DNA from 3 places in the Nisaea sp. genome. Region 3 is predicted to be linked to each of the others. Evidence: predicted binding sites of a transcription regulator. Region 3 holds the regulator's gene; each other region holds the start of a gene.
The links. Region 3 encodes PhoB, which activates phosphate uptake and scavenging genes when phosphate is short. Its sites were predicted from a motif close to TNTCATAAAACTGTCA; they were not measured.

Region 1 (6,025 bases), on a different contig from region 3:
GCACGAACATCGACGTCGGAGATCCAGGAAGCCTGGAAGTCGGAAAATCTGATCAGTCCGGGATTCGAGACAAGTGTCACCGTCATCGTGCCGATTGCCTCTTTCGACAATTGGCTCGAAGTCCGCAAGGGACTGGATCAGATCTCGTCGGTATCGCGGCGCGAATTATTGCGAATTTCACGTAATGAAGCGCTGATCGATGTCTGGATCAATGGTGACGCGAACCAGCTCGCGCTGGCTTTGAAGCAGAAGGATTTCCTCCTGACGGAAACACAAAACGGCTGGTTGCTCTACAAAGAGGGAACCGAGCTACCGGAGAGATATCTTTCAGCACCGCTCGTCGCGCCGGTGCAGGACGCGGAGCCGGTCACGCCGCCCGCCAGCGTTGCGCCGCTCGTCCTGCCGCCGCTGGTGCAGTGATGCCCTCAGTAATTTCATTTCGAGATCGTGCCGGAAACGGGGAGTGTCATGACACAGCGTGAACGCCTGACATTCTGGGGCGCGCTTCTGATCGCTCTTGTCATCGCTCTTTACGTGCTGAAGGGGGTGCTGGTGCCATTCGTCGCCGGGATGGCGATCGCGTATTTTCTCGATCCCCTTGTGGACCGCTGCGAGCGGCTCCGAATGTCCCGGACCGCGGGCACCACGGTCGTATTGCTCGGCTTCTTCTGTGCCGGGCTCGGAATCATGCTTCTACTCGTGCCGTTGGTTCAGGCTCAGGCCGTTCTACTTGCTAAAACGCTCCCCGGTTATCTTGAAAGATTGCTCGCGTTTGCCGATCCGGTAGTTGGCATGGCCAGAACCTGGCTTGGCAATGGTGGGGCGGATGAGCTCAATCTCTCCGCTATCGCGGCGAAGGCTGGCGAGTGGCTGATTTCCGTTGCCGGGCAGGTTCTAAGCGGTGGTGCGGCGCTGGCCAATCTTCTGTCGCTTCTGGTTATCACGCCGATAGTCGCCTTCTATCTGCTGCGGGACTGGGATCGTATCGTGGCTGCGGTGGATGGCTGGCTGCCGCGTGCACAGGCGAAGACGATCAGGGAGCAGGCTGGGATCATCGACGAAACACTTGCTTCCTTCGTACGCGGGCAGGGATCGGTCTGTCTGATTCTCGGCGGATTTTATGCCGTCGGCCTGACGTTCGCAGGCCTCGATTTCGGTGTGATCATCGGCCTGTTTTCCGGCCTGATTTCCTTCGTGCCTTTTGTTGGTTCGATCTTTGGCGGCCTGCTGAGCATCGGACTTGCCGCCATGCAGTTCGATACCGTGACGCCGATCGCAATCGTCGCCGCCATCTTCGTCGCGGGACAGGCTATCGAAGGGAACTTCCTGACGCCCAACCTTGTCGGCGAGGCAGTGGGTTTGCATCCGGTTTGGGTGATCTTCGCCTTGCTGGCAGGCGGCGCGCTGTTCGGTTTTCTTGGCATTCTGATCGCTGTACCGGTAGCGGCCGTGATCGGGGTGCTCACCCGCTTTGCCCTGGCGCGTTATCTCGCCAGCCCGCTCCATCTTCATGGCATACCGCCATCGGACGATGAGACTGACGCTTAAAGACATTGAGACAGGATCGGCGGGCACATTATGAGTGAACGGAACACCGGATCGCGCCGGATCGGCAGCGAGGGCGGTCAGTTGCCATTGTTGTTGGAGCATCGTCCGGCATTTGACCGGGGAGAATATCTTGTCTCTGTCTGCAATGAGGCGGCAACGGCCTGGATCGATTCCTGGCCGTCCTGGCCCGATGCGACCTGGGGATTGAACGTGCACGGCCCCGAAGCCTCGGGGAAAAGCCATCTGGCGGAAGTCTGGGCACGGAAGGCGGGCGCCATCATGCTCCGTCCCGCGGATCTGGATGCGGAGCGGCTTCCGACGTTGCTCGGCGACGCGGGCTATGTGGTACTGGACAATGTCGATGAGAGCCTGCCGGGCGTTCCCGCCTTTCATCTCTACAACATGATTGTCGAGCGTCGGGGCGCTCTGCTGGTGTTGTCCAGAACGCCGGTCTCGCGCATGGCGCTGCATCCGGCGGATGCGAAATCGCGCTTCGCCGCACTTCCTGCAGTGGCGATCAGCGATCCCGATGACGCGTTGATTTCGGGAATCATGGACAAACTCTTTCGCGACCGGCAATTGTTCGTTGCTGAAGAGGTTCTGGCCTTTCTGGTCGGACGCATGGAACGATCGTTTTCGGAAGCGCGGGCGCTGGTCGAATACATCGATGCCATGTCGCTTGCCGAGGGGCGCCGGATCACGCTGCCACTCGCTCGTCGCGCGCTGGACGCGCGGGCTGCGGGATAGCACCGGGACTGACAACGAAAAAACAAACAAACGGAGCACTATCCATGGATCTGGGAATTAAAGGAAAGAAAGCGCTCGTCTGCGCGTCGAGCAAAGGTCTCGGCAAGGCGTCGGCGATGGCACTCGCTCAGAACGGTGCGGATCTGACGATCTGCTCGCGGACGCCGGAAGCGATCGAGGCAACGGCCGAGGAAATCCGGTCGGCGACCGGTGCGACCGTGCACGCCATTGCATGCGATATCACAACCGAGGAAGGCCGTGCGAAGGCGCTGGCACCGTTCGACAGCAAGCTCGACATCCTGGTAAACAATGCGGGTGGCCCGCCGCCAGGCAACTTCCGGGACTGGACGCGTGACGACTGGATCAAGGCTGTAGACGCCAACATGCTGACTGCCATTGAGCTGATCAAGGCGACCATCGACGGCATGATCGAGCGCAAGTTCGGCCGTATCGTGAACATTACCTCCGGTGCCGTGAAGTCGCCCATCGCGATTCTTGGGCTTTCGAACGGTGCCCGTACCGGTTTGACCGGTTTTTGTGCCGGTATCGCCCGTGAAGTCGCCAAGGACGGCGTCACCATCAACGGTCTGCTGCCCGGCCCGTTCGACACCGACCGGCTGCGTGGCAACATGAAGCTGCAGGCGGAAAAGGCCGGCGTCGATTTCGAGACCTTCTATGCGGAGCAAGCCGCACAGCATACTGCCGGCCGGTTCGGCTATCCGGATGAGTTCGGCCAGACCTGCGCTTTTCTGTGCAGCGCGCATGCCGGCTATATCAACGGCCAGAACGTGCTGATGGATGGGGGAGCCTTCCGCAGCACCATGTAAGAGGCTGGGTGGCGGTATTCGCCATATATGGCGAATACCGTCATCGAACTGAAACATGACAGGCTTACGGTCCGGCCCGGGATATTCCATATCCCGGGCCGACCTGTGTTATGACAGCGAGAAGCGCTGTTGGCGCTGCGAGGTCCACACGATAGTCATGACGAGGAGACGACCCCGTGAGCGAGAGTCAGGCGGAAAGCACGACGCGTATTGACGCGACATCGCCCGAGCGGTTTTTCAACAGGGAACTGTCCTGGCTCGGCTTCAATGCCCGCGTTCTCGAAGAAGCGAACAATCCCGCGCACCCGTTGCTGGAACGACTTCGGTTCGTATCCATTTCAGCGTCGAACCTCGACGAGTTCTACACGGTCCGGGTGGCCGGTCTGAAAGGCATGGTGAATGCCGGCGTGACCACGCCGAGCGCGGATGGTCTCTCTCCGACGAACCAGCTTGTCGCTATCTCGGAAAAGGCCGCTGAACTGATCGCCGTACAGCAGCAGTATCTTGCCATGCTGCTTGGCGAGCTGCGCACGGCCGGGTTTCATCTGATCACCGCAGCTGACCTCACTACCGCAGAACGGAAGTGGCTCGAGGGCCATTTCATCGATCAGGTATTCCCCCTGCTGACCCCGCTCGCAATCGATCCGGCGCATCCGTTCCCGTTCCTTCCGAACGGCGGCGTCTGCCTCGCCATGCAGCTCACGGATGCCTCCAACGCCATCGATATGGAAGCCTTGCTCCCGCTTCCGGCGCAGGTGGGCCGTTTTGTCCGCCTGCCGGGCAAGGATATCCGTTTCATCGCTATCGAGCAGGTGATCATCGAGCATGTCGACCAGCTGTTCCCGAATTTCACCGTTGCCGGACACGGTATCTTTCGGGTCCTGCGCGACAGTGAAATGGAAGTGGATGAAGAAGCCGAAGATCTCGTCCTGTCGTTCGAGTCGGCCCTGAAGCGTCGGCGGCGCGGTAACGTTATTCGCCTCTCGATGAACAAGGACATGCCGGAAGATCTCCGGAACTTTGTTGTCGATGAGATGAAGGTGGCGAAAGAGGATCTCTTCACCCTGGACGAGATGGTTGGCCTTGCGGATCTGTCGCAGCTGATTGTCAGCGAGCGCCCGGACCTGCTTTGGAAACCGTTCAATCCGCGTTTCCCGGAGCGTATCCGTGATTTCGGCGGCGATTGCCTGGCGGCGATCCGCGCCAAGGACATTGTTGTCCACCACCCCTATGAGAGCTTCGACGTCGTCGTCCAGTTCCTGCGTCAGGCGGCGGCGGACCCGGCGGTGGTCTCGATCAAGCAGACGCTTTACCGAACGTCCAAAGGCAGCCCGATCGTCAATGCCCTGATCGAAGCGGCGGAAGCCGGCAAGTCGGTCACGGCCATGGTCGAGTTGAAAGCCCGCTTCGATGAGGAGGCGAATATCCGTCTTGCCCGTGACCTGGAACGCGCCGGCGTCCAGGTCGTCTACGGTTTTGTGGATCTGAAGACCCACGCGAAGATCTCTCTGGTGGTCCGGCGCGAGGGCAACGGCCTCAGGAACTACGTGCATTTTGGGACCGGCAACTATCATCCGATCACGGCGAAGATCTATACGGACCTTTCCTTCTTCACCTGCGACCCGGTGCTCTGTCGGGATGCCGCGCGCATGTTCAACTACATGACCGGCTATGCCACGCCGCAGCAGATGGACAAGCTGTCGCTCTCGCCGCTGACCATGCGCCAGAAGGTGCACGAGCTTGTTGATACCGAGATCGAATTTGCCCGGCAGGGCAAGCCGGCAACAATCTGGGCAAAGATGAATTCTCTGGTCGATCCGGACCTGATTGATCTGTTGTACCGGGCCTCGAACGAGGGCGTGAAGATCGAACTGGTCATCCGCGGTATCTGCTGCCTGCGGCCAGGATTGCCGGGTTTATCGGAGAACATCCATGTGCAGAGCATTGTGGGCAGGTTCCTTGAGCATTCGCGGATATTCTGTTTCGGCAATGGTCGGAAGCTTCCCTCCGATCAGGCGAAAGTGTACATGTCGTCCGCTGACTGGATGACGCGTAATCTGGATCGCCGGGTGGAGCATTTCGTGCCTATCGAAAACCGGACGGTGCACCGCCAGGTTCTGGACCAGATCATGGTGGCGAACCTGAAGGACGAGACGAATTCCTGGATCGCGGAGCCGGATGGTCGCTTTGTCCGGGTTGCTGCCGGTGCGGGAGCGTTCTCGGCACATAAATATTTCATGACCAATCCAAGCCTGTCCGGCCGCGGCAGTGCTCTGAAGCGGTCGAACGAAATGCCCAAGAAGCTGAGCGGCACGGAATAACGTTTGTCAGTTCCCTTTTCTCAAGACGGCTGGATCTCCAATAACGGGCCCGACCACAGCGGCCTCGTTGGAGTGCTGGATATTGGATCGAACTCTATCCGTCTCGTCGTTTTCGAAGGCGATGGGCGGATGCCCATTCCGTTGTTCAATGAAAAAGCGCTTTGCGGCCTCGGCACGGGGTTGCAGGAAACCGGACATCTGTCCGAGCAGGGTGTCCGCTCGGCAATGGAGAACCTGGAGCGTTATTTCACGATCGCCAAGGGTATGGGCGTTTCCGAGGTCCGTGTGCTGGCAACGGCAGCTGTCCGCGATGCCCGGAACGGGGATGAGTTCGTCTCGGCCGTCGAAGGCCGGTTCGGTGCCCGTGTCATGGTGTTGTCGGGAGATGAAGAGGCCCGCCTGTCCGCCCTCGGGGTGATCAGTGCTTTCCCGGAGGCTGATGGTGTGGTCGGCGATCTTGGTGGCGGCAGCCTCGAGCTTGTCGATGTCCAGAACAGCAAGGCGCGCCGTTTCGAGACCACGCCCCTAGGGCCGCTCCGGCTCGGCGAACTCACCCGGCAGAACCGGGACGAGTTGACGGAC
Region 2 (6,025 bases), on a different contig from region 3:
CGCTGTTTTCTTGGCGGTCCCGGCCCTTCTGTTCCGGCCCGCAGTGGATGACGGACTTCTAAGCAACCTGCGTGCCATTTTTCTGGCCGCCGCGCGAATTCCTTAAAATAGTTTGAGTCTTGTTGTTTTTTGTCAGATTTGGCGCGCGGCGGTTCCCGGTCCGGCAAGTTCTGCCGGACTGAAGCTGCCGGATGGCGGCGGTGTGCCTAGCTGTGCCGGGCGATGACCTGATCCCTGGAGGGCCAGGCCGGCCGGGTTGCGATATCTTTCGAGGCGCAGGCACTGCAGCGCATCCGGGTGCCGATCTCGGGCACGGGATAATCCGGGCCGAGCTGCGAGATCAGCATGGCTGTCGCAGCTTCGGCATTGTGCCCACAGCGGTTGCACCAGCAGAACACGCCAATCCCGGCCCGCGCGAGATCTGCGAGAGTAGCCGGTCGGCTGCGCTGCTCGTCCCGTTGCAGGGCCTTGTCTTTGAAGCGTCCCATCTGTCGTGTCCATGCTGGAAACCAGAAAAGAACATAACAAGAACATTCCGGGCGAACAAGCGTATGACAGGATCTTCGGGACTACGTTCCGGTGACGACTAGAGGTGTGACCAGACAGGCTTGGCCGTGCCGATGGGGCCGGCCGGGATATCCCAGGAGACCGGCACGCCAGCGATCGTCACCGCAGAGGCGAGGCGGCGGGCGGGACCCCAATGGGTCTCCTCGATATCCGGGGCGAGGTCGGCTTTGGTTTCCGGGGCGAATTCCGGCTCGTCCGCGCTTTTCTTCTGGCTTTCAAGCAGCACGGCGGTGCGGGCAAGGGACGTGCGGAAGTGGCTGCCGTCACCGCTTCTGATACGTTCAGCAAGGCCGCTGACGGCTGCTGCCGCGACGATGAAGCCGGTTGCGTAATCCAGTGCCTGGACTGGAAGCGGTGTCGGCTTGTCCTTGCCGTAATGACGCATGCCGGTCTCGGCGATGCCACTGCTCATCTGCACGATGCTGTCGAAGCCGCGCCGTCCAGCCCACGGCCCCGTCCAGCCATAGGCGCAAAGCGCGACATCGACCAGCCCGGGATTGAGAGACCGGCGTACTGACGCGCCGAGGCCGAGACCTTCGAGTGCGTCCCCGCGATAGCCATGCACCATGACATCTGCTTCCGCGATCAGTTCCTGCAGGCGCTGTCTGTCCGCTTCCTTGCGCAGGTCGAGAACGGCGGACCGTTTGCCGAGGGTCATTTCCTCCGCCAGCGCCTCAACCCAGAGATCGGTCGGCGGGTCGATCCGGAGAACGTCGGCCCCGTATCCGGCAAGAAAACGGGTGGCGGTCGGTCCGGCCAGCACCCGCGTCAGGTCGAGCACCCGGATACCGCCCAGCGGGCGGGCGTGGTTTATCGCCCAATTTGCGGGGGAGGGCCCGGAGAAAGCCTCGTGATAGAGCAATGGCTCGGAGGCGACTGCCTTGCCCTGCGGATGGGCGGCCCAGGCGGCGCTGGAGCGCAACTCGCCGGCGCAGCCGCCTGCTGCGACAACAGCGTCTTCAAGTTCCGCTGCATTCCATTCTGCTACGGCCTTCGCGACGTCGGCCCGTTCGGTCTTGCTGCTGTCTGGCACCGAAAGGACGGAAAGGGCCGCCTTGCGATGGTGCGGCGCATTGGTGTGGAGACGGATCCAGCCATCCTTCGTTGCGTAATCTCCAGCCACGGCATCCCATTGTGCGGGCAAATCCCAACCGTCTGGCCGCAGCGAGCTTTTGTACCAGAAAGAGGCGAGTCGGCGGTCCACATCGACAGCAGGGGCTGTGTCATGCCGTGCGGCGATCAGATCGGCAATAGCCTGCCCGGCGGCAGCGAAGGAGGCGGCCGCCAGGTCTGTCACGGCATACGCGGACGGCAAGGCGCCGACCCCGGTAACGGTTGGCGCCGAATGATCGGACAGCCGGGCGGCTTTCCGGATGTCGGAGAGAAAGGCATCGAATGGGGGCATGATTTCAACCGGTGACGAGGCGGGGCAGTTTTTCAAATTTAGAGATAACGTCTACCAAAGATGGTGAAGACGCGATCTTTTTGTAACCCGATACCAGCTCAAAGGTCGGCTGACGCTGGCCTTTCCGTTGATTCTTGGAGATTGAGAACAGCGGCAGCTCGTGGCTGTGCCGGAAAATCGAGAAGGCGGCGCCATCGTCGGAATGGTCGATTGCATAGTCGCGCCATTCGCCGGAGATAACCCGGCTTGAGTAAAGAGCGAGGAGCTGGCCGAGTTCTTTTTTTGTGAAGAAGAGACCGCGTTGCGGCGACCGGCTTTTCTTGAGCCGAATCAAATCCGCCATGAGCTGATCACCGTTGGATTTGTTGCCGTTTCATGAAAGACAGTTTTCCCGAAAAATCGCCCGGCGTAAAGGCCACGATACAGGAAAGCAGGGAGACCGTTAGAGCGGTTTGATTTCGGCGGGCGCGCCATGTAGGTTGCGCTCTTCCGCCTGATGCCGGAGGCGCTGAGTGCTGTCCGGAACCAAGGCGGTGAGACTTGTCCGCCGGTCCATTCGTTCGAGCGAGCGAGCGGAGGCGGCGCATCGCAACGGAGATACGCGTGGCAGACATTTTTCGCGAGATTGACGAAGAACTCCAGCAGGAGAAGGCGGCCAAGCTTTGGAAGCGGTATGGCCCCTATGTCATCGCGCTTGCGGTCCTGGTTATAGCGGCAGTTGCCGGATACCGTTTCTGGCAGTCCTACGAGGCAGATCAGCGGGCGGCACAGTCCGCTCGTTATGAAGCTGCTGCGAGAGCTGTCGGCGAAGATCCCGCAGCGGCGGCGGCCGGGTTCGGCGCGCTCGCCGGCGACAGCAATGCCGGTTACGCGGCTCTTGCGACCCTGCGTCAGGCTGCAGCCTCGATCGAGGCTGGCGATACCGAAGGCGGGGTGCTGATTTACAAGAAACTGATGGATGATCAGGGTGCGCCCGCGCTGCTCCGCGATCTGGCCCGTCTGCTTTCCATCTCGCATCGAATCGATAGCGGTGATCCGGCGGTACTCTCCCGGGAAGTTTCCGCGCTCGCCAATACCACTGGTCCCTGGCGCTCGCTGGCTCGCGAGACCGAAGCGATGATTGCGCTGAAGGCTGGTGACAAGGCGAAGGCCCTTGAAATTCTGCAGACGCTCAACGCCGATGCGGCGATACCACGGCAGCAGCGGGCCCGGATAACGGAACTGATCAGCGCCATCGGCGCCGAGTGAGCGGGAGCGTTCCATGAGTGGCATGCGTTCCTGGCGGGCCCTTGGCCTGGCATTCTTTGCGGCAACTCTCCTGCAGGGCTGTAGCGCTGACTCCCTGTTCTTCGGGGAGGAAGAGGATGGTCCGCCGCTGGAAGGCGAACGGCTGCCGATCCTCGCGCTTGAGAAGAGTTTGACCGCAGACCCGAATCTTGCCGGATTGAAGATCGTTCTGCCGCGACCGTTCGAGAACAAGGACTGGCCGCAGCCGGGCGGCAATGCAGTGCATGCCATGCAGCATCTGGCGGCTGGAGATGTCCTGAAACGCGCCTGGTCGACCAGTGTCGGCAGTGGCTCGGGCGATGACACCCAGCTAATCGCGAGCCCGATCGTCGTCGATGGTCTGATTTACACGATGGATAGTGAAGGAGAAATCTCCGCGCTCTCCGTGGCGAATGGCGACCGGGTTTGGTCCGCTGAAACGCGCCCTGACGACGAGGATGAAACCATCTTCCCGGGTGCGATCTCTGCCGGTGACGGCAAGCTGGTCGCGGCGACCGGATATGGCGAGGTGATCGCTTTCGATCTGAAGGATGGATCGGAAGTTTGGCGCACACGGCTGCCCGGACCGGTTCGCGCTGCGCCGACCGTGGTTGACGGCCGGATCTTGGTCAGCATTCTCGGAAACCAGTCCTTCTCGCTCGATCTCAGGGACGGAAACCGGATCTGGTCACATACCGGAATCTCAGAAGAGTCCGCGCTGCTCGGTATTGCCAGTCCGGCAGTGAGCGGCGGCTCGGCTATCATTCCCTATTCATCCGGCGAGATTTTCGTTCTCCGGGTCGAGAACGGCCGCCTGATCTGGAATGACAATCTAAGTTCGGCCAGGAGCCGCAACGCGGTTTCCCGGCTTTCGGACATTCGCGGTAATCCGGTTGTGGATGACGGCCTCGTTATCGCCATCAGCCAGGCCGGGCGCCTGTTGGCGACGGACTTGAAGTCCGGCCGCAGGGTCTGGGAAGCGCGCGTCGGCGGCAATCAGACGCCGTGGGTTGCCGGTGACTATATCTTCGTGGTGTCGGATCTCGGTGAGGTGCTGGCCATGACCAAGCGTCGCGGCCAGATCCGTTGGATCCAGCAATTGCCGGTATTCGAGAATCCCGAAGACAAGGAAGGCATCATCACCTATGCCGGGCCGGTGCTTGTCAGCGACCGTCTGCTGGTGGGAGCTTCGACCGGGGATGTCTATGCGATTTCGCCCTATACGGGGGATATTCTGGGTAAAATTGACATCGGGTCGCCGGTTTTCCTGCCGCCTATCGTCGCGGGAGGAACTGTGTTCTTCCTGACCGATAACGGCGATCTTGAGGCTTACCGCTAGAACCTTTGCCTGGTGGGGCGGGGTTCCCGCATGGCGGCTATGCCGCAACAATGCTTGATCTGAGGCGTGTCTGCGGACTACGGAACAGCCATGAGTTTTACAGTCGCCATCATCGGTCGGCCTAATGTCGGCAAATCGACCATCTTCAACCGGCTCATCGGCAAGCGTCTCGCTATTGTCGACGATCAGCCGGGGGTTACCCGCGACCGTCGCGAGGGTGAGGGGCGGGTCGGTGACCTGACCTTCCGCCTATTCGATACGGCAGGCCTGGAAGACGCCGACAACGAAAGCCTCGAGGGCCGCATGCGGCAACAGACGGAGGCGGCTGTTGCCGAAGCGGATGCAGTTCTGTTCGTGATCGACGCCCGTGCCGGTGTTACTCCGCTGGACGATCACTTCGCCCGCTGGCTCCGCCGCGAGAAGCAGAAGGTCATCCTGGTCGCCAATAAATGCGAGGGCAAGGCGGGCAAGCCGGGCCTTTACGAGTCCTTCGGGCTCGGTCTTGGCGATCCGGTGCCGCTTTCCGCCGAACATGGCGAGGGGCTGAGTGAGCTTTACGATGCGCTCACCGCCTTCGCGCCGGAGAGTGCGCATGACGACTACAGCGATCTCGACGATGACGGAGAGAACGCTGACGATATCGTCGAGGAAGCTCCCGACGGAGCGGTGACCTGGCGCGATGCCAAGGCTCCGGACACGATCCGGCTGGCGATTGTCGGCCGTCCGAATGTGGGCAAGTCGACCTTCGTGAACGCCTTGCTCGGCGAGGACCGCATGCTGACCGGTCCTGAGGCCGGGATCACCCGCGATGCGATCGAGAGCGACTGGGAATTCGAGGGGCAACCTTTCAAGCTGTTCGATACGGCCGGTCTGCGCCGCCGTTCGAAAGTGACCAAGCGGCTTGAATATCTCTCCGGTGAGGATACCCGCCGGGCTATCCAGTTCGCCCATGTCGTGGTGCTGATGCTCGATGCCAGCACCATGCTGGAAAAGCAGGACCTGACCATCGCCCGCATGGTGGTCGAGGAGGGCCGGGCCCTCGTCATCGCCGCCAACAAGTGGGACATTGTCGAGAATCGCGAGAAGGCCCTTGGTCAACTTCGTGACCGGCTGCAAACGTCGCTGCCGCAGGTGAAGGGGATTCCCTACATCACCATCTCCGCCGAACGCGGCCGCAATCTCGACAAGTTGCTGCATTCCATCGTTGAGACCTACGACACCTGGAACCGCCGGGTGTCGACCTCGCGCCTCAACCGCTGGCTCGCGGACATGACGGCTCAGCATTCGCCGCCGCTGGCCAAGGGTCGCCGGATCAAGCTGCGCTACATGACGCAGATCAAGACCCGTCCGCCGACCTTTGCCGCCTTCGTCAGTCAGCCAACGGAACTGCCGGAAGCCTATACGCGCTATCTGGTGAACGGCCTGCGTGAGAGCTTCCAGCTCACGGC
Region 3 (6,025 bases):
CGCCGTAGAAAACGATCAGGTTAAGACCGGGGACCAGCAGATAGATCGGCAGAAGCAGAACGTTAACAAGTATAGTAATACCGAGAAACTTCAGACTTTCCAGAACGGTTTCGATGAAAGGCTGCGGGCGCGCGGGGCCGAGTGCCGGATAATGCCGCGCTTCCACTGCCTTACAGACTGAATCCAGAAACAGCCCGGAGATTATGTTCGCGGCACCAGGGAAAAAGAGAACGCCCAGGATCACCACGATCAGGCTGGCGACCCAGGCCGCCGCGTCATCCAGCCAGCCGCCGAAGAACGAAAACCAGTCAAGGACGTACCAGACCGTCGCTCCGAGCAACAGGATTGCCGTGATCGATCCGACGACACTGATGATGATCGGATTGCGGAGCCGGGGATCCGTCAGCTGACCGATGGTGGCGGACAAGGCTGAAAACATAGTCGATCTCTTCTTCTTTCTGGCGTTGTCACCGGATCACTTGGGGCCGGAAGCGGTGCGGTCCAATGCATTTCGACCGAAAAAGCATAGGATCCCTGTCCGCGCAAGAGCCGTGGCGCCATTCGGTGATAGCAGACTTTCCTTGCTGTCCCTGCTCCAGTACCTTGTCGCCGCATTGAGCGGACATCCGGTCCGCCAACCTTTTTTCGCCCTGTTTTCGGGAGCCTGGTCCGCATGGCAGCCAAACCCATCGATGTCACCTGTATCGGCAACGCGATCGTCGACGTTTTCGCCCAAGCCACCGATGTATTTCTCTCCGAGAACGGCATCGAAAAGGGGGCGATGAACCTGATCGACGCCGAGCGCGCCGAGTTGCTTTACAGCAAGATGGGTCCCGGCATGGAAATGTCGGGTGGGTCTGCCGGCAACACGGCCGCAGGTCTTGCGTCCCTTGGCGGCAAGGCTGGTTATATCGGCAAGGTACAGGACGATACGCTCGGCAAGGTCTTCCGGCATGACATCACCGCTGTCGGCGTGCGCTTCGACACAGCGCCGACCCTGGACGGGCCGCCAACCGCCCGATCCCTCATCATGGTGACACCGGATGCCCAGCGCAGCATGAACACCTTCCTTGGCGCTTGCGTGCAGCTCGGCCCGGAGGATGTCGATCCGGACCTGATCGCGGACAGCCGCGTGGTGTATCTGGAAGGCTATCTGTTCGATCCGCCGGAAGCCAAGAAGGCCTTCGTGAAGGCGGCCCGGACCGCGCACGAGACCGGGGGCAAGGTTTCGCTCACCCTCTCCGATCCGTTCTGTGTCGACCGCCACCGTGATGCCTTTCTCGAGCTGGTCGATCACCATGTCGATATTCTGTTCGCTAACGAGGAAGAGCTGAAGTCTCTCTATCAGACGACGGATTTCGATGAAGCATTGCAGAAGGTCCGTCAAAACTGCGAGACGGCTGCGATCACGCGCGGGCCGAAAGGCTCTGTCGTTCTGCACAAATCGGAAGTCCATGTGATTGATGCCGAGCCGGTGGCCACAGTGGTGGACACGACCGGCGCGGGCGATCTTTTCGCCGCAGGTTTCCTGCATGCCTATTGCCAGGGTATGGAGCCGGCTGACTGGGGACGGGCAGGCGGTGTTGCCGCGGCCGAGATCATCTCGCACTACGGCGCCCGGCCGGAAGCCAATCTGAAAGACCTTCTGGCCGCGCGGCTTGGCTGAGACCTTGTCCGGCGCCTGGGATTGGCTGGTGGAGACGGCGGCGCTTTATCTGAAGCGCCGCGTGCTGGTGGTTCTGCTTCTCGGGTTTTCCAGCGGATTGCCGCTGCTTCTGTCCTTCTCCACGCTCAGCGCATGGATGCGTGAGTCCGGTGTGGATCTGACCACCATCGGCCTGTTCGCTCTGGTCGGGACGCCCTACACGCTGAAATTCATCTGGGCGCCGGTGATGGACAGTCTGAAGGTGCCGATCCTCGGCCACCTGTTCGGCCGCCGCCGTGGCTGGCTGATCTTCACTCAGCTCTGCCTGATGCTGTCGATCATTCTGCTTGGCGGCACTGACCCGCTGGCCAGTCCCGCACTGATGGCGACGATGGCAGTTGCGGTGACCTTTTTTTCCGCCAGCCAGGACATTGTTGTCGACGCCTATCGGATCGAGACGCTCCCTGAGGAAGAACAGGGGGCGGGAGCGGCCGCTTATACATTCGGATACCGGATCGGCGTCCTCGCCGCTGGTGCCGGCGCGCTGTTCCTGGCCGACGCTGTCGGGTGGTTCATCGCTTATCTGGCGATGGCCGGCCTCATGCTGGTTGGCTTGATCACTGTCCTCGCGAGCCCGGAGCCAAAGTCCGGCGCGGAAGACGAAGCAGCCGAGAGGCGCGAAGCAAAGTCAGCTCCCGATGCAATTCTCAATTGGACGAAGCGGGCCGTCGTGGCGCCCTTCTCGGAATTTCTGCTTCGGCGCGGCGCATTGCTGATCCTTGCCTTCATCCTGTTTTACAAGCTCGGGGATGCTTTCCTCGGCACGCTGACCAACCCGTTCTATATCGATCTCGGCTTCACAAAGACCGAGATCGCCCAGGTCACCAAGGTTTTCGGGCTGATCGCTCTGCTGGCGGGATTGTTCGCGGGGGGCGCGCTGGTGAAGCATATGGGGCTTCTGAAGGCGCTGCTGGTCTGCGGCGTGTTGCAGGCTTTGTCAAATCTGGTTTTCATCGGGCAGGCGGTGGCGGGGCACGATCTCTGGATTCTGACGGTGACGATCGGGGTTGAGAACTTTACCGGCGGCATGGGAACGGCCGCCTTCGTCGCCTATCTCTCCAGCCTGACGAACATCGCCTTTACGGCAACCCAGTTCGCCCTGCTCTCGTCCTTCATGGCTTTCGGGCGCACCATCCTCAGCTCCGGCGGCGGATGGGTGACGGACCATATCGGTTGGATCGGGTTCTTCCTCGCCTCGACGGCGATTGCCGTGCCCGGTTTGATCCTGCTGCTGGTGCTGATGCGGATGTTTCCGCCGGAACCCGTGTCCGGCGGAAAACAGGCGGGTTGAGCTTGGTCAGGCCGGTGTGGTTGACCGGTCGAGAGCGTATCCGGCAGAGCGGACCGTACGGATCAGGTCGGACTCGGCCTCGATATTGATGGCCTTGCGCAGACGGCGGATATGCACGTCGACGGTACGTGGCTCGACATAGATGTCGGGACCCCAGACCCGGTCCAGCAATTGCTCACGGGAAAACACCCGGCCCGGATGCTCCAGGAAATAGCGCAGCAGCCGGAATTCGGTCGGGCCGAGATGGATCTCCCGGTTGTTCCGGCGCACCTTGTGGGATGCCAGATCCATTTCGAGATCTTCAAACTCCAGGGTCTCGGCATCGCTCGCCGGCCGTGTCCGGCGCAGCACGGCGCGGATGCGGGCGATCAGCTCGCTCGGGCTGAAAGGCTTGGTGATATAATCGTCCGCGCCTGCGTTGAGGCCACGGATCCGGTCACCCTCATCGCCGCGCGCTGTCAGCATGATCACCGGTATGCCTTTGGTCTCGGGCGTCCGGCGCAGTCTGCGGCAGACCTCGACACCGGAGAGAAGCGGCAACATCCAGTCCAGCAGGATCAGATCGGGGGTTTTCTCCATGGCCAGCAGTATGGCTTCTTCACCATCGCCGGCTTCGAGGACTTCGAACCCTTCCCGCTCAAGGTTGTAGCGCAGCAGAGTGACGATAGGGGCTTCGTCCTCCACGATCAGGATTTTGGGACTCATCATGTTCATAGGACACTAACTCTCGATATGAACGCTCATTCGGGCATCGTCACGACATAGCTGGCGTCCTCGCCCTTGGGGCGATCGGCCTGCATTTTCGTGCCTTTGATCTGGAAATGCACGGTCTCGGCGATGTTGGTCGCGTGATCGCCCATGCGCTCCAGGTTCTTCGCGATGAACAGAAGATGGGTGGAAGCGGAGATATTCCGCGGATCTTCCATCATGTAGGTCAGCAGTTCTCGGAACAGGCTGGTGTAGAGCTCGTCGATATCCTCATCCCGGTGCCAGGCGGCAACAGCGAGATCAAGGTTGTCGTCCGCGTAGGCGTCCAGCACATCCTTGATCAGGGACTGGACCAGGCTGCCGATGCGCACAATGCCATTGGCAGGCGGGATCTCTGGCAGGCTACTGAGCACAATGGCGCGCTTGCCGATATTCGCGGCGTAATCGCCGATGCGCTCAAGGTCGCTGACGATCTTCAGGCTGGCCACGACCGTGCGAAGGTCTCCCCCGAGCGGCTGGCGCAGCGCGAGCAGCCGGAGGCTCATGGCCTCGACCTCTGTTTCCAGAAGGTCGATCGGAGCATCGGCTTCGCGCACCCGTTGGGCGAGCGCCTGATCCCGCCGATGCACGGCACGGACAGCTGCTTCGCACTGACTTTCGACAAGGCCGCCCATCTGGGCGATCTTGGCTTTGAGGGCTCCAAGTTCTTCGTCGAAAGAGCTGACTATGTGGTCGTTGTTCGAACCCATTGAGATACTTTCCGTGATCTTTCTTAGCCGAACCGGCCGGTAATATAGCCCTGCGTGCGGGAGTCGTTCGGGTTGGTGAAGATCTGCTCGGTATCGCCGACCTCGACCAGCTCGCCCAGATGGAAGAAGGCGGTGCGCTGGGAAACCCGTGCAGCCTGCTGCATGGAGTGGGTGACGATAACGATCGTGTAGTTCTCGCGCAGCTCGTCGATCAGCTCCTCGATCTTCGCCGTAGCGATCGGATCGAGGGCCGAGCAGGGCTCGTCCATCAGGATCACTTCCGGATTGACCGCGATGGCGCGGGCGATGCAGAGGCGCTGCTGCTGGCCGCCGGAAAGGCCGGTGCCTGGCTCCAGCAGGCGGTCTTTGACTTCCCCGAAGAGACCGGCCTTGGTCAGGCTCGTCTCGACGATCTCATCGATGTCGGCCTTGCTCTGGGCCGTGCCGTGAATGCGCGGGCCATAGGCGACATTGTCGTAGATCGACTTCGGGAACGGATTCGGCTTCTGGAACACCATGCCGACGCGGGCACGGAGCTGCACCGGATCGAGCGAGGAGTCGTAGATATTCTCATCGTCGAGGGTGATTTTGCCTTCCACGCGGCAGATGTCGATGACGTCGTTCATCCGGTTCAGGCAGCGCAGGAAAGTGGACTTGCCGCAGCCGGAGGGTCCGATCAGAGCCGTGACCTCGTTCGGTTGGATGTCTAGGTCGACATCCATCAGGGCCTGCTTCTCACCGTAGAAGACCTTGACCTTGTCGCCCTTCATCTTCGGCTTGGCGCTTGGTGTCGGGGAGGCATCGGACTTGGCCATATTCTTGTTTTTGCTCATGGAATTACCTCTACCAGCGCCGTTCGAACTTCTTGCGAAGCATGACGGCTACAATGTTCATGAAAATGAGGAACGCAAGCAGCACCATGATGGCGGCTGAGGTTCGCTCTACAAAGGCGCGCTCGGGGCTGTCCGCCCAGAGATAGATCTGCACCGGCAGCACGGTCGCCGGATCGGTGAAGCCGCCGGGGACGTCGACGATGAAGGCGATCATGCCGATCATCAGCAACGGTGCGGTCTCGCCGAGTGCCTGGGCCATGCCGATGATGGTGCCGGTCAGGATGCCGGGCATGGCCAGTGGCAGTACGTGATGGGTCACGACCTGCAGCGGCGAAGCACCGAGCCCGAGTGCTGCTTCCCGGATCGAGGGCGGCACCGCTTTCAGGGCGGAGCGGGAGGCGATGATAATGGTCGGCAATGTCATCAGTGCCAGCACCATGCCGCCGACCAGCGGGGCGGAGCGCGGGAAGCCGAAGAAGTTGAGGAACATCGCGAGGCCAAGCAGACCGAACACAATGGACGGCACCGCCGCGAGGTTGTTGATGTTGACCTCAATCAGGTCGGTCCATCTGTTCTTTGGCGCGAACTCTTCCAGATAGATCGCTGCCATCACTCCGATGGGAAACGACAAGAGCAGGGTGATCACCAGGGTCAGCAAGGAGCCTGTCACGGCGCCGAGAATACCTGCTTCCTCCGGCTCGCGGCTGTCCGCGTTCATAAAGAAATCGGTATTGAAGCG

Region 1: VOI22_RS16165 (RNA degradosome polyphosphate kinase) is a predicted target of PhoB. The motif match lies at 3,161-3,176, and genes of this name have one in related genera.
Region 2: VOI22_RS01920 (DUF2794 domain-containing protein) is a predicted target of PhoB. The motif match lies at 2,338-2,353, and genes of this name have one in related genera.

The regions. Positions count from the first base shown of each region.
Region 1 covers NZ_JAXMNY010000003.1:561,689-567,713, forward strand. The annotation lists gene VOI22_RS16145 (DUF2066 domain-containing protein) at 1-420, shown strand, start outside; gene VOI22_RS16150 (AI-2E family transporter) at 469-1,548, shown strand; gene VOI22_RS16155 (HdaA/DnaA family protein) at 1,579-2,295, shown strand; gene VOI22_RS16160 (SDR family oxidoreductase) at 2,340-3,122, shown strand; gene VOI22_RS16165 (RNA degradosome polyphosphate kinase) at 3,299-5,443, shown strand; gene VOI22_RS16170 (Ppx/GppA family phosphatase) at 5,447-6,025, shown strand, end outside.
Region 2 covers NZ_JAXMNY010000001.1:411,412-417,436, forward strand. The annotation lists gene VOI22_RS01910 (hypothetical protein) at 207-488, opposite strand; gene VOI22_RS01915 (CoA transferase) at 587-1,972, opposite strand; gene VOI22_RS01920 (DUF2794 domain-containing protein) at 1,977-2,315, opposite strand; gene VOI22_RS01925 (tetratricopeptide repeat protein) at 2,576-3,220, shown strand; gene VOI22_RS01930 (PQQ-binding-like beta-propeller repeat protein) at 3,234-4,577, shown strand; gene der (ribosome biogenesis GTPase Der) at 4,668-6,025, shown strand, end outside.
Region 3 covers NZ_JAXMNY010000004.1:443,777-449,801, forward strand. The annotation lists gene VOI22_RS18475 (EI24 domain-containing protein) at 1-439, opposite strand, end outside; gene VOI22_RS18480 (adenosine kinase) at 674-1,666, shown strand; gene VOI22_RS18485 (AmpG family muropeptide MFS transporter) at 1,659-2,996, shown strand; gene phoB (phosphate regulon transcriptional regulator PhoB) at 3,003-3,701, opposite strand; gene phoU (phosphate signaling complex protein PhoU) at 3,737-4,453, opposite strand; gene pstB (phosphate ABC transporter ATP-binding protein PstB) at 4,477-5,268, opposite strand; gene pstA (phosphate ABC transporter permease PstA) at 5,297-6,025, opposite strand, start outside.